2 regions of the Mesorhizobium cantuariense genome follow, and region 1 is predicted to be linked to the other one. Evidence: riboswitches for the same ligand, from Rfam matches in the RefSeq annotation. Region 1 holds a riboswitch; the other holds the start of a gene.
The links. A riboswitch is a leader RNA that binds a small molecule or an ion and turns the genes downstream of it on or off. The one in region 1 is predicted to bind S-adenosylmethionine.
Positions count from the first base shown of each region.

Region 2: linked by a shared signal. The riboswitch ahead of metX (homoserine O-acetyltransferase MetX) and the one ahead of ACFOJ9_RS38115 (O-succinylhomoserine sulfhydrylase) in region 1 are both predicted to bind S-adenosylmethionine.

Region 1 covers NZ_JBHRVD010000001.1:7,830,576-7,837,825, reverse strand. The annotation lists gene ACFOJ9_RS38125 (ABC transporter substrate-binding protein) at 193-963, opposite strand; gene ACFOJ9_RS38120 (2'-deoxycytidine 5'-triphosphate deaminase) at 1,065-2,159, opposite strand; SAM riboswitch at 2,241-2,318, shown strand; gene ACFOJ9_RS38115 (O-succinylhomoserine sulfhydrylase) at 2,376-3,563, shown strand; gene ACFOJ9_RS38110 (ceramide glucosyltransferase) at 3,573-4,724, opposite strand; gene apaG (Co2+/Mg2+ efflux protein ApaG) at 4,953-5,345, shown strand; gene ACFOJ9_RS38100 (Hsp33 family molecular chaperone) at 5,391-6,422, opposite strand; gene argF (ornithine carbamoyltransferase) at 6,516-7,250, opposite strand, start outside.
Region 2 covers NZ_JBHRVD010000001.1:5,904,881-5,912,130, forward strand. The annotation lists gene ACFOJ9_RS28780 (sugar kinase) at 1-252, shown strand, start outside; gene ACFOJ9_RS28785 (prephenate/arogenate dehydrogenase family protein) at 340-1,275, opposite strand; gene hisC (histidinol-phosphate transaminase) at 1,282-2,391, opposite strand; SAM riboswitch at 2,529-2,606, shown strand; gene metX (homoserine O-acetyltransferase MetX) at 2,721-3,890, shown strand; gene metW (methionine biosynthesis protein MetW) at 3,887-4,504, shown strand; gene ACFOJ9_RS28805 (DUF1330 domain-containing protein) at 4,511-4,831, opposite strand; gene ACFOJ9_RS28810 (glycosyltransferase family 2 protein) at 5,201-6,136, shown strand; gene ACFOJ9_RS28815 (DUF1194 domain-containing protein) at 6,149-6,946, opposite strand; gene ACFOJ9_RS28820 (ABC transporter ATP-binding protein/permease) at 7,032-7,250, opposite strand, start outside.

The DNA of each region.
Region 1 (7,250 bases):
CCATGCCGAAGCTATCTTAGCGCATATGCCCTTGTGGGGGAGATGTCGCCGAAGGCGACAGAGGGGGTCGTCTCACATGGATCGCCAACCCCTTCTACGGTGGCGGAATGGGCGTTGGCGATCTACGCGCAGCGACCCCCTCTGGCCTGCCGGCCATCTCCCCCTCAAGGAGGGAGATTGGCAGCTTCAACCTCAATAGATATCGAAGTCGAAATACTTGGCCTGGATCTTCTTGTAGGTGCCGTCGGCGACAATGGCGTCGATGGCCGCGTTGAGCTTGTCGCGCAGTGCGGTGTCTTCCAGGCGGACGGCAATGCCGGCTTGCGTTTCCGTACCCTTGACGTCGCCAACCAGCTTGCAGCAGCCGTCGCTTGCCTTCTTCAACCAGTCCATCAGCACGAACTTATCGGAAAGTACGGCGTCGAGACGGCCGTTCGTCAGGTCGGTGATCGCCTCTTCCTGGGTCGGATAGAGTTTTGCCTCCGCGCCCGCCTTGCCATATTCATTCTGGGCATAGTCGGCCTGCGTGGTCGAGGCCTGGGCGCCGACCGTCTTGCCCGCAAGTGCTGCCGGTTCGGTCGAGGTGAGATCGCTGTCCTTCGGCGCCACCAAAGCGAGCGGTGTCGTATAATATTTGTTGGTGAAGGCGACCTGCTTCTTGCGCTCCTCGGTGATGCTCATCGAGGCGATGATGGCGTCGAATTTCTTGGCCTGCAAAGCGGGGATGATGCCGTCCCAGTCCTGGGTGACGATCTCGCACTCGACCTTCATCTGCGCGCATAGTGCGTTGGCGATGTCGATGTCGAAGCCTTCGACCTTGCCGTCAGCCGTAATGGTGTTGAACGGCGGATAGGCGCCCTCGGTGCCGATCTTGATCTTCTCCTGCGCCTGCGACAGCGAGCCGGCCGCCATCACCAGCATGGCAGCTCCCGCTGCCGACATGATCCATTTCGAAATCTGCATTTTCTTGGTTCCCCTTGAACGCCGGCATCTTGACGACCAGCAAGGCAGCCAAGCATAGCGAGCCAGCGCAGGCAAGTATTTTGCCTGACGGTGATAGGCGCTTAGCGCGCCGGGCGGAAATGCTTGGACAGCTTCAGGCCCTGCGCCTGGTAGTTGGAGCCGAGATCGGTGCCGTAGAGCGCCTGCGGCCGCTTCAGCATGTGCTCATAGACCAGCCGGCCGACAATCTGGCCATGGTCGAGGATGAACGGCACTTCGTGGCTGCGCACTTCGAGCACAGCCCGGCTGCCGGTACCACCGGACGCGGAATGGCCGAAGCCCGGATCGAAAAAACCGGCATAGTGGACGCGGAACTCACCGACCAGCGGATCGAAGGGCGTCATCTCGGCGGCGTAGAGCGGCGGCACATGCACCGCCTCCTGGCTGACGAGGATGTAGAATTCATCGGGATCGAGCACCAGTTCGCCGGCACCGCTCTTGTGGATCGGCTCCCAGAAGTCGACGACCTCCTGTGCCGCGCGCTTGTCGACATCGACGAGACCGGTGTGATGCTTGCCGCGATAGCCGACCAGGCCGTTCTGATCGCCGTTGAGGTCGATCGACAGCGCTATGCCGCCGCCGGAAATGTTCGGCGGCTCGGTGGCGACCAGCATCTGCGCGCGATGCAGGTCGTGCAGCTCGGCTTCCGAGAGCAGCGCATTGCCGGTGCGGAAACGTATCTGCGACAGACGCGAACCGGTGCGCGCGACGATCGGGAACGTGCGCGGGCTGACCTCCAGATAGAGCGGGCCATGATAGCCGGCGGCGATCTTGTCGAACTCGTGGCCGCGATCGGTCATGACACGGGTGAAGATATCGAGCCGCCCGGTCGAGCTCTTCGGATTGGCCGAGGCCGAAATGTCAGCCGGCAATGCCAGGCTTTCAAGCAAGGGCACGATATAGACGCAGCCGGTCTCCAGCACCGCGCCCTCGGCAAGATTGATCTCGTGCAACTGCAGCCGATCGAGCTTTTCCGAAACCTTGTGGTTGGGACCTGGCAGGAAGGAGGCACGCACCCGCCAAGCCTTATCGCCGAGCCTGAGATCAAGACTGGCCGGCTGGATCTGGTCGGCGTCAAGCGCGCGCGTCGACTTCAGCGCGCCGGACTGGAACAGCGCCGATATGTCCTGATCGGGAAGAATGCCTGTCTGCCGCAAAGCTGGGTCGCTCCAAGACCGTTGGTACAAACCTCTTAATGAAGCCGGCAATTGACGCAAGCGTGGCGCGGGTCTAAAGGGTCGTTATCCCGTGGTGATTTGGCCGGTCGGCTTGCAGCCACGTTAAACAAGTCGCTAAAGGACCGTCGGGCCGCAAGGCCGTATGGACCGGTTGCGACTTTCGCGGCCGGTTTTTTTGTGTCTGGAAGAAGAGCGATGAGCACCAAGAAGCGCAACTGGAAGCCTCAGACGGCACTCGTGCACAGCGGAACGCTGCGTTCCGGCTTCGGCGAAACGTCGGAAGCGATTTACCTGACCCAGGGCTATGTCTACGAAACGGCGCAGGCCGCCGAAGCCCGTTTCAAGGGCGAGGAGCCGGGTTTCATCTATTCGCGCTACGCCAATCCGACCGTCGACATGTTCGAGAAGCGCATGTGCGCGCTCGAAGGTGCGGAAGACGCTCGCGCCACCGCCTCCGGCATGGCCGCGGTGACGGCTGCCCTTCTGTGCAGCGCCAAGGCCGGCGACCATATCGTGGCGGCGCGCGCGCTGTTCGGTTCGTGCCGCTGGGTGGTCGAGACGCTGGCGCCGAAATACGGCATCGAGGCAACGCTGGTCGACGGCACCGACATCGCCAACTGGGAAAAGGCGGTCAAGCCGAACACCAAGCTGTTCTTCCTGGAAAGCCCGACCAATCCGACGCTGGAAGTGGTCGACATCGCTGCGGTTGCCTCACTTGCCAATTCGATCGGGGCGCGACTGATCGTCGACAATGTCTTCGCCACGCCTTTGCAGCAGAAGCCTTTGCAGCTCGGCGCCCATATCGTCGTCTATTCGGCGACCAAGCATATTGACGGCCAGGGACGATGCCTCGGCGGCGTCATCCTGTCGGACAAGAAATGGATCGACGAGAACCTGCACGACTATTTCCGCCACACCGGTCCGAGCCTGTCGCCGTTCAACGCCTGGACGCTGCTGAAGGGCCTGGAGACGCTGCCGCTGCGCGTGCGCCAGCAGACGGAAAGCGCAGGCCGGATCGCGGATTTCCTGGCCGAACGGCCGGAAATCGCCCGCGTCATCTATCCCGGGCGGGCCGACCATCCGCAGGCCGATATCGTCAAGAAGCAGATGTCGGGCGGCTCGACGCTGATCTGCCTCGACGTCAAGGGCGGCAAGCACGCGGCCTTCGCCTTGCAGAACGCGCTTGAAATCGTCTTGATCTCCAACAATCTCGGCGATGCCAAAAGCCTGATCACCCACCCGGCGACGACGACGCACAAGAATCTGAGTGACGAGGCCCGCGCCGAGCTCGGCATCGGGCCGGGCACGCTCAGACTGTCGGTCGGCCTGGAGGACACCGACGATCTGCTAGAGGATATCGCACAGGCGCTGAAGGCCAAATAAGAGGGCTTTTCAAGCGCCGGAAGGCGTCTCTTCCAGTTCGGCCGCCTTGGTGCCAATGGTCATCGCATTGCCGCGCCAGTCGACGGCGCCGCCGAGCCAGCCGCGCGCCCACATCGTCGGCAGCATCAGGTCGCGCACCATGATCGCCGCGACCATGCGCGGCGACAGGTACCAGCCCTTGAACCAGGCCAGGGCGCATTCCGGAAGATAGAAGGCCGCCAGCACGGCGATGGCGGTTGCCCAGAGACTGACGCCGGCGCTTGCCGCCGCAATCAACGCAAGCACCAGCGGCACCACCGCGCCGGTCAGGATTTCAGGCGCGAAGAACAGCGGAAAGGTGACGCGGCGCAGGCGTGCCCAGCGGGCCTGACGTGACCAGATCTCGTCAAAGGTGCGCCGGCCGAGCGGCTGCTCGAAGGGCGCGGCGACGAGATTGACGCGCAGGCCGAGGCCATTGACCAGCTTGGTCGCGGCGGCGTCCTCGGCGATCTCGGCTGCAAGCGCGCGGATGCCGCCATTGGCGTCGAGCATCGGCTTGTTCCAGAGCATGCTCTTGCCCTGGGCAAAGCCGAGGCCAAGCGCCTCGCCGGCATATTGCCAGCGTGCCTGCAGCGTGTTGAGGAAAGCGCATTCGACCTCGGCCCAGAAGCCGGCTGGCCGCGAACCGATCGGCGTCGAGCAGACAAGGCCGGTGTCGGGCCTCCATGCAGCCATCAGGTGCTGGACGTAATCTCTCGGCATCAACACGTTGGAATCGGCCAGAACAACCCAATTGTGCCGCGCCGCTTCCCAGCCCTTGACGCAATTGTTGAGTTTCGGATTGGCGCTGATGCGGTCGTCGCCAACCAGCAGCCGGGCCGGCACTTTCGGAAACAGGGCAATCGCCCTGTTTATCAGTTTGACCACCGGATCGTCGGCATGGGCGACGCAGAAGATCAGCTCGTAGCGCGGCCAGTCGAGCGAGAAGGCGCGCTCCAGCGTCTCGTGCGTGAACGGCTCGACGCCACGCGAAGGCACGACGATCGACACCGGCCGCGGCTTGCCGGCCGACGGGGGAATGGTGCGGCGCCGTTTCAGACGCGAAGCGGCAAGCACGATGCTGGCAAGATTTGAGAGGATGAGAGCAGCTGAAAGCGTGGCGGCTATGAGAGTGAGTTCCATCGAGATCCGGTCACTCCAGAAAAATCGGTCCATATGACGACCGATTTCAACAGTTCGGCAGAGCGCCCGAGTCGCGCGGCACTGATCGGCGCACACCATCATTGTCATGTGTCACTTAAATGACATTCTTTGCCCGCACCTGCCGTTCAGTCGGCAACGAACAGGACGCGCACCGTTGACCAGCTCGCATTGAGCGCCGAAAGTTGCCGGATTGTTTTGGAGCCGCTTATGTATAGCGCCGTCACGCGCAACATCGAAGTTCAGGTCAGGCCGTTCTATCTGGAGGACCGCTCGGATCCGGCCGAGAACCGCTATGTCTGGGGCTATCAGATAACGATCGACAATCAGTCGGACGATTTCGTGCAGCTGTTGTCGCGCTATTGGCACATCACCGACGGCACCGGCCGGGTCGAGGAGGTACGCGGCCCCGGCGTCGTCGGCGACCAGCCCGAACTCAATCCCGGCGACAGCTACCAATACACATCCGGTTGCCCGCTCTCGACACCGTCCGGCATCATGGTCGGGCACTACACGATGCGCAACAAGCGGGGCGAGACGTTCGACATCGCCATTCCCGCATTTTCACTCGACCTGCCGGGGACACGGCGGACGGTGAATTAGTTTCGCCTCACCGGCCGCGAAGCGGCCGGTGAGGCGTGTCTTTCTTTACTGAGCCGCGAATTCCGCCGGATCGAAGTCATATTGCTTCGAGCAGAATTCGCAGGCGACGTGGATGCCGCCATCCTCGGTGCTGTCCTTGATCTCCTGCGCGGAAAAACCCTCGAGGATGCCGCGGATCTTGTCCTTGGAGCACGAGCACTGGTCGGCGACCGGAACGCCGCCGAAGACGCGCACGCCATGCTCGTGGAACAGCCTGTAAAGCAGCCGCTCGGCACCGATCGTCGGGTCGATCAGTTCGGTCGGTTCGATCGTGCCGAGCAGCGCCAGCAACTCCTGCCAGGAATTGTCGGCCGGATCGTGGATCTCCTCGCGCGGATCGCCATCGCCACCCGGCAGATCCGGCACGCGCATGCGCTCGGGCGACTGCGGCAGGAACTGCGCCAGGATGCCACCGGCGCGCCACTGCTCGCGGGCGCCGCCGGGGCCGGGCGTCAGCAGCTTGGCCACCGAGAGCCTGAGATCGGTCGGGATCTGCTCCGACTGACGGAAATAGGTGCGTGCCGCATCTTCCAGCGTCTCGCCGTCGAGTTGGACGATGCCCTGATAGCGCTGCGTGTGAGCGCCCTGATCGATGGTCAGCGCCAACACGCCGCTGCCAAGCAGCGTCTGCTGGGACGTTTCGCCTGCCGCGACCAACGCCTCCAACCGGTCGGCGTCGAAACGCGCATAGGCGCGCAGCGCCGAGGGCGTGGAGAAATCCGCGACCAGCATGTCGACAGGCCCGTCGGTGCGGGTCTGCAGGATGAATTTACCCTCGAACTTGAGCGAGGTGCCGAGCAGCACCGTCAGCACACAGGCCTCCGCCAGCAGGCGGGCGACCGGCTCGGGATAGTCGTGACGGCTGAGGATGGCGTCGAGCATCGGCCCGAGCTGGACGGTGCGGCCGCGCACATCGAGCGGGCCGACCTCGAACGGCACGACGTGATCGTCGCCGGCGTAGCCGAATTCGCCGAGTTTGGGGTGATGTTCAGTCACTTGATAGGTTTCCAACATGACAAAGCTCCAGGGCGCGGCCATGCCGCCCTCCGGGGCGCATGCGTCGAAACGCGCTTGATTTGCGTGATGCGGCGCAGATAGGCATCACACCCCCGCAGATCAAGCTCCCAGAGATCAAGCGCCGAGACACCAGGCGAGCACGGCCTTCTGGGCATGGAGCCGGTTCTCGGCTTCGTCGAAGACCACCGAATGCGGCCCGTCGATGACCTCGTCGGTCACTTCCTCGCCGCGATGCGCCGGCAGGCAGTGCATGAACAGCGCGTCCGGCTTGGCCCTGGCCATGAGCTTGGCATTGACCTGGTAGGGCGAGAACACGTTGTGGCCGCGGGCGCGATGCTCTTGGCCCATCGACACCCAGCAATCGGTGACGATGCAGTCGGCCTGATCGACGGCCTCCTCGGGCGAGCGGGTGAAGTGCAGCTTGCCGCCATGCGCCTGCGACCAGTCGATATGCTTCTGCGCCGGCTCGCTGCCCTCGGGCACCGCGACGTTGAGGTTGAAGCGGAACCGGGCCGAGGCCTCGAGCAGCGAATGCAGCACATTGTTGCCGTCGCCGGTCCAGGCGATGGTCTTGCCGGCGACCGGACCGCGATGTTCCTCGAAGGTCATGATATCGGCCATCAACTGGCACGGATGGGTATCGTCGGTCAGTCCGTTGATCACCGGCACGGTGGCGTTCTCGGTCAATTCCAGCAGCCGCTCATGCGAGGTGGTGCGGATCATGATCGCATCGACATAGCGCGACAGCACCTTGGCTGTGTCGGCAATAGTTTCGGAACGGCCGAGCTGCATCTCTGTGCCGGTCAGCATGATGGTTTCGCCGCCAAGCTGGCGCATGCCGACGTCGAA
Region 2 (7,250 bases), 1.9 Mb from region 1:
TCCGCAGGCTGTGTGCGCCATGTCGCGGCACCGAAAATCAAGGCGGTCGACACACTGGCCGCCGGCGATGTCTTTCACGGCGCCTTCGCCGTCGGGCTGGCGGAAGCCATGCCGGTCGAGCAGGCTTTGCGCTTTGCCAGTGCGGCCGCCGCGCTCAAATGCCTGCGTTTCGGCGGCAGGCTGGGTGCCCCGGACCGCGCCGAGACGCTGGCCATGGTCGCCGCGACCTGGCCAACATCCCAACAAGGCTAAGGGAGCTGAGATTCAGGTCAGGCCGAGTCGAAAATGGCTGATACCGAGAACCGGAGCGGAGCGTACTTGGCCGGCCTCACCTGAATATCAGCTCCCTTTAGGGTGTTCGACCGCCTGGCGGCCAAAATCGGGCACGTCGATGTCCTGGCCGGCCTCGATGATCGAGCGGCGCACGGCGCGGGTGCGGGTGAACAGGTCGAAGAGTTTTTCGCCGTCGCCCCAGCGGATCGCGCGTTGCAGCGACGCCAGATCTTCCGAGAACCGCGCCAGCATTTCGAGGATGGCGTCCTTGTTGTGCAGGCAGACATCGCGCCACATTGTCGGGTCGGAAGCGGCAAGACGTGTGAAGTCGCGGAAACCGGAAGCCGAATATTTGATCACTTCGGACTTGGTCACCGACTGCAGATCATCGGCGGTGCCGACGATGTTGTAGGCGATGATGTGCGGCAGGTGCGAGACGATGGCCAGCGTCATGTCGTGATGTTGCGGGTCCATCGTGTCGATGTTGGCGCCGCAGCGGCGCCAGAACTCCGACAGCCGTTCCAGCGCGTCTGGGTCGGTGTCGGGCACCGGCGTGAAGATGCACCAGCGATTGTCGAACAGATCGGCGAAACCGGCATCGGGGCCAGATTTTTCCGTGCCCGCCAGCGGGTGGCCGGGAATGAAATGGACGCCGGCTGGCACATAAGGCTGCATCTGCGCGATCACGGATGCCTTGGTCGAGCCGACATCGGTGAGGATCGCCCCCGGCTTCAGCGCCGGCGCGATTTCCTCGGCGACCGCGCCGGACGAGCCGACCGGCACCGAGACGATGACCAAATCCGCATCGCGGACCGCTTCTCTCGCATCGGTCGTGTAGCTATCACCCAGCCCAAGCTCTTCCGCCCGCGCCAGCGTCGCGGCACTGCGGGTCGAGATGGCGACGTGACCAGCCAGGCCCTCGCGGCGGATGACGCGGGCCAGCGACGAGCCGATCAGGCCGATGCCGACCAGCGCGATCTTTTCAAACATCGGTGATGTCATGGCGTTCTAGCTTTTCAGGAATGTCGTGAGAGCGGCGACAACGCCGCGATTGGCCTCTTCGGTGCCGACGGTCATGCGCAGCGCGTTGGGAAAGCCGTAGCCGGAAACGCGCCGCAATATATAGCCGCGCGCCGTCAGATAGTCGTCCGCCGCCGCTGCGGAATATTTCTCGTCCTCGGGAAAGTGAACGAGGATGAAATTGCCGACGCTCGGCGTTACCCGCAGCCCAAGCTTTGTGAATTCCTCACTCAGCCAGGCCAGCCAGGTCTCGTTGTGCGCGACGCTGCGCTCGACATGGGCGCGGTCGCGGATCGCGGCGATGCCGGCCTCGATCGCCGTTGCATTGACGTTGAAGGGTCCGCGCACGCGGTTGATGGCGTCGACGATGTGCATCGGCGCATACATCCAGCCGATCCGCGCCCCGCCAAGGCCGATCTTGGAGAAGGTTCGGGTCATCACCACATTCTCAGCGCCACCGACCAGTTCGATGCCGGCTTCATAATCATTGCGGCGGACATATTCGGCATAGGCCGCGTCGAGCACCAGAAGCACGTGCCTGGGCAGACCGGCATGTAGCCGGCGCACCTCCTGGAACGGCACATAGGTGCCGGTCGGGTTGTTGGGATTGGCGAGGAACACGATCTTCGTGCGCGGCGTGACGGCGGCCAGGATGGCGTCGATGTCGGCGCGCTCGTCTCTTTCCTTGATCGTCACCGGAACGGCACCCGCCGACTGGATGTAAATCTTGTACACCATGAAGGCGTGTTCGGTGATGACAGCCTCGTCGCCGGGCGCCAGATAGGTCTGCGCCAGCAGGCCGAGGATCTCGTCGGAGCCATTGGAACAGATGATGTTCTGCGGGTTGAGGCCATGCACCTCGGCGATCGCTTCGCGCAGCCGCCTGGCGGTGCCGTCGGGATAGATGTCGAGCTTGCCGGCAATCTCACGCGCGGCTTCGATCGCCTTCGGCGAGGGTCCAAGCGGATTCTCGTTCGATGACAGCTTGTAGACCTTGGCGACGCCGGCAGGCGCTATGCTCTTGCCCGGCACATAGGCGTCGATGTCCATGATGCCCGCGCGCGGGGTTGGACGTGCCTTGTCCGGTGTCTGGCTCATGTCGCAAAATCCGTCGAGAACGCTTCCTGAGGGAAGCCGCAGCGGAAATACAAGCCGTGGCCCGCAATGTCGAGAGGTGACAGTCTCCGCACCAAGGCTGGCCGTTGACGCCAGCGCGCCACAGTCCTAGAAGAGGTGCGAACTTCCGTGGTGATTTGGCCGGTCGGCTTGCAGCCACGTTAAACAACTTGCTAAAGGGCCGTTTGCATCCTGTAACCGGCTTTGCGACTGCAATGCCGGTTTTTTGTTGTCCGCGCCGGCCGGACACCACATTGGCATCGATTTTCGAAAAGCGCGGTGCCGTGGATTCAAAGTGTGAGATGGATGTCATGGCCGTTCTGCGCGCCCGCAAAACCAACAACGAGGCCGACCAGCCGTCGAGCCCGGTTTTGCGTTTCGGGTCTGACAAGCCGCTCAAGCTGGACGCCGGCACGCTGCTGTCGCCGTTCCAGATCGCCTACCAGACCTATGGCACGCTGAACGATGCCCGTTCCAACGCCATCCTCGTCTGCCACGCACTGACCGGAGACCAGCACGTCGCCAGCACCAATCCGGTGACCGGCAAGCCGGGCTGGTGGGAAGTGCTGATCGGCCCCGGCAAGATCATCGACACCAGCCGCTTCTTCGTCATCTGCTCCAACGTCATCGGCGGTTGTCTTGGGTCCACCGGACCGGCCTCGACCAACCCCACCACCGGCAAGCCCTATGGGCTCGACCTGCCGATCATCACCATCCGCGACATGGTGCGGGCGCAACAGATGCTGATCGACCATTTCGGCATCGAAAAACTGTTCTGCGTGCTCGGCGGCTCAATGGGCGGCATGCAGGTGCTGGAATGGGCGTCGAGTTATCCGGAGCGCGTCTTCTCGGCGCTGCCGATCGCCACCGGCGCACGCCATTCCTCGCAGAACATCGCCTTCCACGAGGTCGGCCGGCAGGCTGTCATGGCCGATCCGGACTGGCATGGCGGCAAATATTTCGAGCACGGCAAACGCCCGGAAAAGGGCTTGGCGGTGGCGCGCATGGCCGCCCACATCACCTATCTGTCGGAAGCCGCTCTGCACAGAAAGTTCGGCCGCAATTTGCAGGATCGCGAAGCGCTGACCTTCGGCTTCGACGCCGACTTCCAGATCGAAAGCTATCTGCGCCACCAGGGCATGACCTTCGTCGATCGCTTCGACGCCAATTCCTACCTCTACATGACACGGTCGATGGACTATTTCGACCTCGCCGCCGACCATGGTGGCCGGTTGGCCGACGCTTTTGCCGGCACCAAAACTCGCTTCTGCCTGGTGTCCTTCACCTCGGACTGGCTGTTTCCGACCGAGGAGAGCCGCTCGATCGTGCATGCGCTCAACGCGGCCGGCGCATCGGTATCCTTCGTCGAGATCGAGACCGACCGTGGCCACGATGCCTTCCTGCTCGACGAGCCGGAACTGTTTGCCGCCATCAATGGCTTCATCGGCTCGGCGGCGCGCGCCAGGGGGCTCGCATCATGAGCGTCAACGGCAGCCAACGCGTCGACCTCGAGGTCGTCGCCAACCTCATTCCGCCGCAGTCGCGTGTGCTCGACGTCGGTTCGGGCGACGGCTCGCTGCTCGAATTGCTGCAGGACACCAAGCAGGTCGACGGCCGTGGACTCGAGCTGTCGCAGCGCGGCGTCAACGAATGCGTGGCGCGCGGCCTTTCGGTTATCCAGGGCGATGCCGACAAGGATCTCGAATTCTATCCCGACAAAGGCTTTGACTTCGTCGTCCTGTCGCAGACGCTGCAGGCCACCCGCAACCCGAAGCTGGTTCTCGACGAACTGCTCAGGATCGGCAACCGCGCCATCGTATCCTTCCCCAATTTCGGCCATTGGCGGGTGCGCCTGTCGCTGTTCCTCAACGGCCGCATGCCGGTGACCAAGGACCTGCCCTATTCCTGGTACGACACGCCCAACATCCATTTCTGCACCATCCGCGACTTCGTCAATCTGTGCGACGAGCTCGGCGCGACAGTCGAGAAGGCAACCGCCCTCGACGCCAACGGCCAGAAGATCGGCCTGTCGATGCCGTGGTGGTTCTGGAACTTCTTCGGCCAGCAGGCAGTGTTCTTGCTGAAACGGCAATAGCCCCCGTTATTTCAGAAGATCCGTGGCCTTGTGCGGATGTTCGACGCCGTCAGCGAACACCACATCGGCCTCCGAATTGTCCGTGCGCAGCGCCAGTATCGCCTGGTAGGCGGGCGAATTGTACCAGCCATGCACATGCTGCCTGTCGGGAAATTCGATGATGATCAGATGGCCATGCCAATTGTTCTCGATCACCTCCACATCGCCGCCATGGACCAGAAAACGGCCGCCGAAAGGCTCCAGCGTGGCATCGATCTTGTGCAGGTATTCGACGATCCGCGGACCCATCGTGGCCTGGCGCATATGGGCAACGGCGTAAGCGGTCATGACTGTGCTCCCTTGTCATCGAAGCCGGGTTGCCGGCTTCGCAAGGGCAATTTGGCCGAACGCCGAGCGCGAAGCGATTACGCCCGAGGTAATGGGATTCATGTTATCTAGGCATGATGGACCGTTCCATGGTGATTCGCAGGCGTTCTGTCCGGCAAGCTGTTGCAATTGGAACGCTAACAATGGGAATTCGTTATCTCGCGCGGGTTGAGTAGCGGCACGTGGGTGACATGGGCATCTGTTTTTTGTAGCGTCGCGTCCACTATGAAGAGGTGTCATGGAAGGGGAAGGCCAATCCATCCGACCGTTCTGAAAATCGAAAAGCCTTGGATAGACGCGCAACCGAGCGCGGGAAACGGCTGACACGACATGGCCGGGATCATCGAACCAACACCTCTCATCACGGTCATAACGCCGACCCACAATCGGCGTGAGACGGTGTTGCGCGCTGTGGAAAGCGTGCTGTCCCAGGGCATGTCGCGGCTCGAGCATATTGTCGTCGACGATGGCTCGACCGACGGGACCGAAGCCGCGCTCGCCCGCATTCGCGACCCGCGGCTGATCTATGTCGGCGCCAAATGGCGAGGCGCCAACGCCGCCAGGAATGCCGGCATCGAGCGGGCGCGGGCGCCCGTCGTGACATTCCTCGATTCCGACGACGTCTACCTGCCGCACCGGCTTGAACGGACCCTGGCCTGGTTCGATGACAATCCCGCACTTCAGGTGCTGCTCAGCTCGTTTGTCTCCCTGAAGGGCAATCGCGCCACCAACTGCGTCAACCGCGATGCATTCGTGAGCCCGACGATGCTGGAGCGGACGCTCGTCGCGCAGACGATCTTCATTGCCGGCTCCGCGATATCAGCCCGCCGCGAGGCCTTGCTGGGCATTGGCGGCTACGACAGCGACATCACCCGGATGCAGGACCGGGAATTGCTGCTGCGCCTTGCCCGCCGCCATGGCGCCCAATTGTCCGAGGATATCGACTGGACGAAATACAATTCGGAAAACTCGATTTCGGGCCGCCGTGACGGCTATGTCGAAGCCTATGCGAACCTGATGGGCAAGCATCCGCACATTGCCCACGCCTACCCGCACATTCCGCCCTACATGATCTCGCGGCAGATCATCGCCGATATCCTCAGAGGCCGGATACCGGAGGCGTTCAAGGGCTACATGGCCAATCGCTCGTCGGAAACGCTCGGCTACTCGCTGCCGGAGCTGATGCACGGCTATGTTCACGGCCGGCGCTGGCGCCGTGATCTCTACAATGAGTTCCGCGACAAATTTGGCGCCCGGCCGGCCTAAATTCGGCGAGGCTCAGCGGTCGAGTTCCGGAAAATACGGATCGGACAGGAACCGTCTGTCCCGCTCCCCTTGCAGGCAGTCGATGGGCGCGGCCGCATCGACGGGAATGATCCGGCCCTGGATGCCGCTCACCTCGAGAATCAGCTTGCGTCGGATGGCTGTCGAAAATTCGGTGGCGGCATGGATCGGCAATACGAAGGAACCGGGCCCTCCGGTCACGCATTGCGCATAATACTGGTCGAGATGGCTGAAGGTTGGCGACGGATTGATCAGGATCGGCAGGCCGTTGATGACGATTCCTCTGGCGGTTGCAGCATCACGCGTCGCGGTGACCGGCGGCCCGATATTGTTCGGGCCATCGCCGGAAATATCGATGACGCTGCGCTCGCCCTGGAAAGACGTGCGCTCGAATAGCTCGGTGCCGAAGGCGAGCGCGCCGGAGATCGACGTGCCGCGGAAGCTGCGGAACGGGCGGGCCGCTACCTTGTCGGCAAAACTGTTCGCGCTCTCGGCGCTGTCGATGATCTGCCACCCGATGACCGCGTCGTCGCGCACCGTGCCGGCCCATTCGAAATAGGCAAGCGCGATGCGGCCCGTGGCGCCGGCGCGGACGGCCTTGATGAAATCGGGATGACGCAGCGCCTCGACATAACCGGCGCGCTGCAGGGCGAACTCCCTCTCGTCCATCGACAGCGAGATGTCGACCGCCAGCACAAGCTCGACGTCGACGGCCGGCGCATCCGCCGGCGAGGCAGCGGGAGCGGCCTGGGCGCAAGCAAGGCAGGCAAGCAGGCGCAGAGCATCAAGCATGGCCGTCGCCAGGGTTGTTTCTCCCAGAGAGCTTCACTCGCGATCACGGCAAAATAAAGCTTGGCACCGGTAAGCCGAAATCGGCCTATGTCTTGCGATGGGCGGCGACTGGCGGCGGTTCGATCGCGCCGGCCCTGATACGGGCGGGCTTTAGGGCCGGCGCACCGGAATCCTTGACGATCGTCAAGGCGCGCGAGAAGAAGTGATTGTTGTGCTGGCCGCGCCCGATGTTGAGGATCGCGGTCCCCGGCAAACGCTTCTCGAGCATCGACAGCACGCGTCGAAGCGACGGGCCGTCGAACGC